Regions from separate parts of the Kitasatospora sp. NPDC024654 genome, predicted to be linked through region 1. Evidence: riboswitches for the same ligand, from Rfam matches in the RefSeq annotation. Region 1 holds a riboswitch; the other holds the start of a gene.
What was found. Region 1 has a riboswitch for cyclic di-AMP ahead of ACZ38L_RS15415 (LysM peptidoglycan-binding domain-containing protein). Riboswitches for the same ligand answer to the same signal wherever they lie in the genome.
Positions count from the first base shown of each region.

Region 2: it holds a riboswitch for cyclic di-AMP, as region 1 does, so the genes downstream of both, ACZ38L_RS12765 (transglycosylase family protein) here and ACZ38L_RS15415 (LysM peptidoglycan-binding domain-containing protein) in region 1, are expected to answer to the same signal.

Region 1 is NZ_JBVHLF010000021.1:52,065-55,690, reverse strand. It holds gene ACZ38L_RS15420 (MarR family winged helix-turn-helix transcriptional regulator) at 1-267, shown strand, start outside; gene ACZ38L_RS15415 (LysM peptidoglycan-binding domain-containing protein) at 589-1,374, opposite strand; cyclic di-AMP (ydaO/yuaA leader) riboswitch at 1,380-1,505, opposite strand; gene ACZ38L_RS15410 (hypothetical protein) at 1,691-2,122, opposite strand; gene ACZ38L_RS15405 (heavy metal-binding domain-containing protein) at 2,250-3,080, opposite strand; gene ACZ38L_RS15400 (heavy metal-binding domain-containing protein) at 3,169-3,626, opposite strand, start outside.
Region 2 is NZ_JBVHLF010000016.1:50,711-54,336, forward strand. It holds gene ACZ38L_RS12755 (SDR family NAD(P)-dependent oxidoreductase) at 1-12, opposite strand, end outside; gene ACZ38L_RS12760 (cytochrome P450 family protein) at 158-1,405, shown strand; cyclic di-AMP (ydaO/yuaA leader) riboswitch at 1,618-1,781, shown strand; gene ACZ38L_RS12765 (transglycosylase family protein) at 1,787-2,632, shown strand; gene eno (phosphopyruvate hydratase) at 2,821-3,626, shown strand, end outside.

The sequences.
Region 1 (3,626 bases):
GCCGACCTGGCCTCCTACTTCATGCTTGACAAGTCGACGGTCAGCCGTCAGGTCGGTTCGCTGGAGAAGCTCGGCCTGCTGCGCCGGGAGACCGACCCCGAGGACCACCGCGGCCAGATCCTGCGACCCACCGAGGCCGGCCTGGCCCTGCTGCGGGACGCCTACCAGCAGCGCCGGCAGTCCTTCACCGAGCGCTTCACCGAGTGGTCGGACGAGGACGTCGCCCGGCTCGCCGAGTACCTGGTCCGCTACGGCCAAGCGGACTGACGCCGCCTCGACCCGCCGGCCCGGCGGCACCGAGCCCGGGAACGACCGCGGGGCCCGGCTCGCACGACGGCGAACCGGGCCCCGAGTGGCGACCGGTGGCCCGTGGCCGGGCGGACCCGCAGGCCCGCCGGACAGGCCGGCACACGGTTTCCCGATCGACGGAGGGAGTCGACGGCCCCGCTGGACGGTCCCGATCAGTGGACCGGATCCAGCGGGCCGGCCGACCGGCCCTCGCCGGCGGATCCCTGGGGGGCGGATCCGCCGGTCAGACCTGCTCGGCAGGCCTGGTCATCGGCCTACGCCAGCGCTTGACGCGGTGGCTCAGTAGGCGTGGTGGATCTGCCAGAAGGCCCACGCGTCGTTCGGGCTGCCGTAGGTGGTGTTCATGTACTGCAGCGCCCAGCGCATCTGGGTGGCCGGGTTGGTCTGCCAGTCGGCGCCGGCCGAGGCCATCTTGCTGCCGGGCAGCGCCTGCGGCAGGCCGTAGGCACCCGAGGACGGGTTGGTCGCGGTGACGTTCCAGCCGCTCTCGTGGGTGATGATCTGGTCGAACGAGGCCAGCTGGTCGGCCGGAACGATGGTCGCGGCCAGCGCCTGCAGGCTGGCCGGGGTGTTCGCGGCCGGGGCGGCGACCGGGACGGCGGTGACCTGGCCACCGGCCGGCGCGTTGGCGACCGTCGTCGACTGGCCGGTGCCCTGGGTGCTGGCGGCCGGGGCGGTGGACGGCTGCGGAGCGGGCTTGGCGGCGGCCGGGGCCTGCTGCTGCGCGCCGGAGGTCGGCAGGCTGCCGGTCAGGGTCAGCTTCTGGCCGGGGAAGAGCACGTCCGGACCCTTGGTCAGCACGGACTTGTTCAGGGCGTACAGCTTCTGCCAGCCACCCTGGACGTTGTGCGCGGTGGCGATCTTCGACAGCCAGTCGCCGCTGACCACGGTGTACTGCGCGGAGGCCGACCCGGCGGACGGAGAGGAAGGCGCGGTCTGCGCGGTGGCGCCACCCGCGGCGGCGACGGTGATACCGGCACCGGCACCGGCCACCACGGCGGCCGCGACGACGCGCTTGAGGGTGTTGCGGCTGGGCAGGGTGGGACGGCCGTTGAAGGACATCATGAAGCGTGGTTCCTCTCCCACGCCTGCGAGGTGAGCTGTCGGATTCGGGCTGGAGTTGCCCGGCCGCGCGAAAGGCGCGACTTCACCCCTAGCCCCGCCCGGATCAACTCCGGGTGAGGCGACTTACCTTGGGTCCCCCGCCCCTGCCGTGGTGCTCTGCGCGTGCCCGTTCCGTCCGGCGGCAGGATTCGGCGTTCCGGGAAACGGGGTTCGTATGGGAACGAACGAGAAGCACCGTATGTGGGCCGGGGGTGATTGTACAACTTGTGTGACCTGTATCACGTTTAAGCCCGCCATCGAACGGTCGGACGCCGGCTCAGTCGCCGAGGATCAGCCGCTCCAACGCCGCGCGGGCCCGGGCGTCCGACCGGGCCCGCGCCGTCACGGCCGCCGCCAGCTCGCGGGCCCACTCGTCGAGCGGCACCGGCCGCCGTGACAGCACCACGCCCCGGACCACCCGGCACACCTCACCCGCCGGCCGTCCGTGCGCCACGCTGAGAATCAGCCGCTGGTCCTCCATCGAGACCTCGATCCGCTCGATCCGCCCGGGCCGGCCGGCCACCCGGTCGCCCATGCTGCGCTTGCGCTCGACCGCCACCGCGTCGGCCGGCAGCGCGTCCGCGAGCGCGCCGGTCAGCACCTGGGTGTAGACCTCCAGGTCGGCGGCGTCCCGGCGGAGGGCGGCCGCGAGCAGGTCGATCGAGCCCGGGTCCTCCGGAGCCGGTTCGAGCTCGCCGTGGTCGGTCATGTCGCTCCTCGATGCGATCGCTTGACGATCGGTTGACGGTTCGTCCGGCACACGGCGGGCAGGTCCCGCCGCGCCACCGGCAGGGCTGCCACAACAGGCCGCCCCGCCGGTCCAGCAGCCTACGGCGTCAGCCGTCCAGGCTCAGCACCATGGTGGGCCGCTCGATCTCGTGGTCGGCGCGGAGCGGCCGCACCGCCGTCCCGATCGCGAAGAACTCGGTGGTGTGCCCGCCCCAGCGGTGGTTGTGGGCGTTCAGCTGGACACCGACGATGCCCTCCGCGTGCAGCTCCTCCGCCTCCGCCTGCATCCGCGCCATCGCCAGCTCACGGGCGTCGTAGAGCGCCTGGGTGTACTGCTCGATCTCCACGTTCTTGCCGATGTTGGAGAAGACCGAGCCCATCTTCTGGTGCGCGATGTGGTAGACGCAGGTGCCCATGGTCATGCCGAGCGGCGCGTAGCCGGCCCGGATCAGCGTCCAGAAGTCCTGGCCGGACAGGTCGGAGGTGAACGGCAGGCCCTTGTTGTTGCGCCAGCTGGTGCCGCCGGGCGCGGGCTGGTCCGCCTTGACGGCGGTGCCGATCGCGATGAACTCCGCGATGTCCGAGCCGAACTCCCGGGCCTCCACGCTCAGCCGGACCCCGACGATGCCGTCCGCACCCAGCTGGGCGGCCTCGGCCTCCATCCGGGTCATCGCCAGCTCCCGCGCGTGGTACATCGCCTGGCTGAGCGTCTCCAGTTCCTGGTTCTTGCCCCAGCGCCCGAGCTGGATCCCGACGTGGTAGATCGAGCTGCCCAGGACCAGGCCGATCGGCTGGAACCCGGCCTCCCGGACCAGCAGGAACTCGTTGACCGACAGGTCGCTGGTGAAGATCGAGCCGGGCTTGCCGGGCTCCAGCTCGGCCAGCCGCCGCATCGCGTCGGCGGGCACACCCTGCGCGGTGGGATCGAAGGTGCTCATGTGGGTCGTTCTCCCCTGACTGTGCTGATGGCGGACGGCCTGACGACGGGCCGGACGAGGCGGGTACCGGCGCCGGGCCGGAGCTGGACTAGCGGTGGGCGGCCTGGGCGAGGCGGCGCCGCAGCCGGTCGCCGCCGCTCAGCGGCATGACCGTGAGCGTCCGCGGCTCGGCCGGCCGGGTGGCGAACCGAGCGATCGCGGTGCCGACCAGGGTGCTCTCCGCGATGTGGTCCGTCTGCTCGTTGTTCTGCGAGCTGCGGATGCAGGGTTCCTCCCACACCCGCAGATCGCTGTCGGCCAGGATCACGCCGTCGCCGCCGTGCCGCACGCCCTGGTGGTGCAGCTGGGCGCGGGCGTCGGCCCGGACGTGGTGGATCAGGGCGGTCCAGCCGTCGATCTCCTGGTTGGACCAGGAGAAGTTCTGCCGTCGGGTCAGGTAGTCGTCGTGGCGCACCCCGATCGACATCCCGACCAGCAGGTCCACCGGCACCCAGCCGGCCGCGATCAGCTTGGCGAAGCCCTGGCCGTCCAGGTGCGAGGTGAACG
Region 2 (3,626 bases), on a different contig from region 1:
GGCTACTCGCATGGCTGCTCCTCCTTGGGGGGACGCCACCGCACTGGCGTCCGCCTATGGCTATCCGAGGATCGTAGGCACGGCGCGACCCTCCGCAACAGGGATTACCCGTCAGGTGACCAGGCTCACTCCTGATCGGACCGGATAACGTCGGGTCATGCTGGAGCCGTCAGAGACCCCCATGCCACCCCTGTTCACCTGGGAGTTCGCCGCCGACCCCTATCCGGCGTACGCCTGGCTGCGAACGCACGCCCCCGTGCACCGGACCACCCTGCCCAGCGGGGTGGATGCCTGGCTGGTGACCCGGTACGCGGACGCCCGGCAGGCGCTGGCGGACGGCCGACTCTCCAAGAACCCGGCGCACCACAGCGAGCAGGCCCACCGCACCGGGCGGGTCGGCATCCCCGGCGAGCGCAGCGCCGACCTGATGACCCATCTGCTGAACATCGACCCGCCGGACCACACCCGGCTGCGTCGGCTGGTCTCCAAGGCCTTCACCCCGCGTCGGGTGGCCGCCTTCGAACCCCGGGTGCAGCAGCTGACCGACCGGCTGATCGACTCCTTCGCCGCCCGCGGCTCGGCCGACCTGATCCACGAGTTCGCCTTCCCGCTCCCCATCTACGCGATCTGCGACCTGCTCGGCGTGCCGGCCGAGGACCAGGACGACTTCCGGGACTGGGCCGGGATGATGATCCGCCACGGCGGCGGCCCGCGCGGCGGGGTGGCCCGTGCCGTGAAGCGGATGCGGACGTACCTGGCCGAGCTGATCCACCGCAAGCGGGCCGACCTGGGCGACGACCTGATCTCCGGTCTGATCCGGGCCAGCGACCACGGCGAGCACCTCACCGAGAACGAGGCCGCCGCGATGGCCTTCATCCTGCTCTTCGCCGGCTTCGAGACCACCGTCAACCTGATCGGCAACGGCACCTACGCGCTGCTCCGCAACCCGGAGCAGCGGGCGCTGCTGCAGGGCGCGCTCGCCCGCGGTGAGCGGGGGCTGCTGACCACCGGCGTCGAGGAGCTGTTGCGCTACGACGGCCCGGTGGAGCTGGCCACCTGGCGGTTCGCCACCGAACCGCTGACCATCGGCGGGGTGCGGATCGCGACCGGTGACCCGGTGTTGGTGGTGCTCGCGGCGGCCGACCGGGACCCGGCGCGGTTCGCCGCCGAGAACACCCTGGACCTGGCCCGGACGGACAACCCGCACCTGGGTTTCGGTCACGGGATCCACTACTGCATCGGCGCCCCGCTGGCCCGGCTGGAGGGGCAGATCGCGCTGGCCACGCTGCTGACCCGATTGCCGGACATTCAGCTCTCGGCGGATCCGGCCGAGTTGCGTTGGCGCGGCGGACTGATCATGCGTGGCCTGCGGGAACTCCCGGTGGCGTTCACGGCCGAGGGCTGACGGCGTGTCGGATTCGCCCTGGTGCGACCGAATATGAATGCCCATCAATGCGGACATATGCCCGTCGTTGGTAGGCGATCCATGACGGTCCGTAATTTTCATGTGATGTACGCGATATGAGCTTGTGATTGGTCTGCCCATCTGTCTACTCTCCGTGGAGTTCGCAGCTGCGGACCCCGTGCGCGGAACGCCGAATCCTGCCCGCCGCGCCATCGGGACACCGACCACACCCTGGGCAGGGGCGGGGGACCCAGGTATTTCCGCCGTTCCCCACGGCTAGGGGTGAAGCCGCCCGCCGGAGCGATCCGGACGGACGGCCGGGCCACCTCCCGGTCCGAACCCGACAGCTCACCTCGCAGGCGTGCGGAGAGGGAAACCTTCATGCTGCTCACCGGAACAGGCCGTCATCGTCGTCGCACCAATACCGAGAAGGCCATCGCCGCAGCCGGCGTGGCCGGGGTCGGACTGGCGATGCCGCTGCTCACCGCGACCGGCGCGCACGCCGCCACCGCATCGGTCTGGGACAAGGTCGCGGACTGCGAGAGCACCGGCAACTGGAGCATCAACACCGGCAACGGGTTCTACGGCGGCCTGCAGTTCACCTCCTCCACCTGGGCCGCGTACGGCGGCACCCAGTACGCCCCGCAGGCCAACCAGGCCACCCGGTCCCAGCAGATCTCCGTCGCCGAGAAGGTGCTGGCCGACCAGGGACCGGGCGCCTGGCCGGTCTGCTCGGTCAAGGCCGGCCTGACCGCCGGTGGCGCCCCCGCCGCGGTCGACACCTCGTCGTCGGGCTCGTCCGCGCCGGCCGCCCGCACCAAGGCCGCGCCGCAGGCCCAGTCGCACGGTCAGGCGCCGCAGGCCCAGCCGCAGCAGAGCGGCCCGGTCTTCCAGGGCAAGGCCGGCTGGGACCCGGCCGCCAAGGTCTTCTGGTACCAGAAGGACGGTGGCTGGCACTGGACCAGCCACCAGAGCGTCTACGACCAGTACGCCGGCGTGTCCGCGCAGGCCCCGGCCGCCCCGGCGGCGCCGGCCGCCGCCCCCGCCGCCGCGCAGGGCACCGGCTCGGGCCACGACTACACCGTGCGTCCCGGCGACACGCTCTCCATGATCGCCCAGGCCCAGCACCTCCAGGGCGGCTGGCAGGCGCTCTACGACGGCAACCACGGCACGATCGGCGGCGACCCGGACCTGATCATGCCCGGTCAGGTGCTGCACCTCGGCTGAGCCGGGCGGCGCGTGCGGGGCGATCAGGTTGCCCCGCACGCGCATTCGGGTGAACTACCGACCGGTAGTCCGGCCACACGCCGAGACGGGGAGCCAGGTCCGGGCGGCCGGACCGGTGGGTGCGGTTAGGCTCTGGTCGTACGACCCGTTCCACGTCCCCCGGACCGCTTCCGCATAGGAGATGCCTCGTGCCGTCCATTGATGTCGTCGTAGCCCGCGAGATCCTCGACTCCCGCGGCAACCCCACGGTCGAGGTCGAGGTCGGCCTCGACGACGGCAGCACCGGCCGTGCCGCTGTTCCGTCCGGCGCCTCCACCGGTGCCTTCGAGGCCCTGGAGCTGCGCGACGGCGACAAGAACCGCTACTTCGGCAAGGGTGTCGAGAAGGCCGTCCTCGCCGTGATCGAGCAGATCGGCCCGGAGCTGGTCGGCTACGACGCGACCGAGCAGCGGCTGATCGACCAGGCGATGCTGGACCTGGACGCCACCCCCGACAAGTCCTCGCTCGGCGCCAACGCCATCCTGGGCGTCTCGCTCGCCGTGGCGCACGCCGCCTCCGAGGCCAGCGACCTGCCGCTGTTCCGCTACCTGGGCGGCCCGAACGCGCACGTCCTGCCGGTCCCGATGATGAACATCCTCAACGGCGGCTCGCACGCGGACTCCAACGTCGACATCCAGGAGTTCATGATCGCCCCGATCGGCGCGGAGTCCTTCTCCGAGGCCGTCCGCTGGGGCGTCGAGGTCTACCACACGCTCAAGGGCGTGCTGAAGGAGCGCGGTCTCTCCACCGGCCTCGGCGACGAGGGCGGCTTCGCGCCGAACCTGGACAGCAACCGCGAGGCGCTCGACCTGATCGTCGAGGCCATCAAGAAGGCCGGCTACACCCCGGGCAAGGACGTCGCGCTCGCCCTGGACGTCGCCTCCTCCGAGTTCTACAAGGACGGCGCCTACCAGTTCGAGGGCAAGGCGCTCTCCTCCGCCGAGCTCGGCGCCTA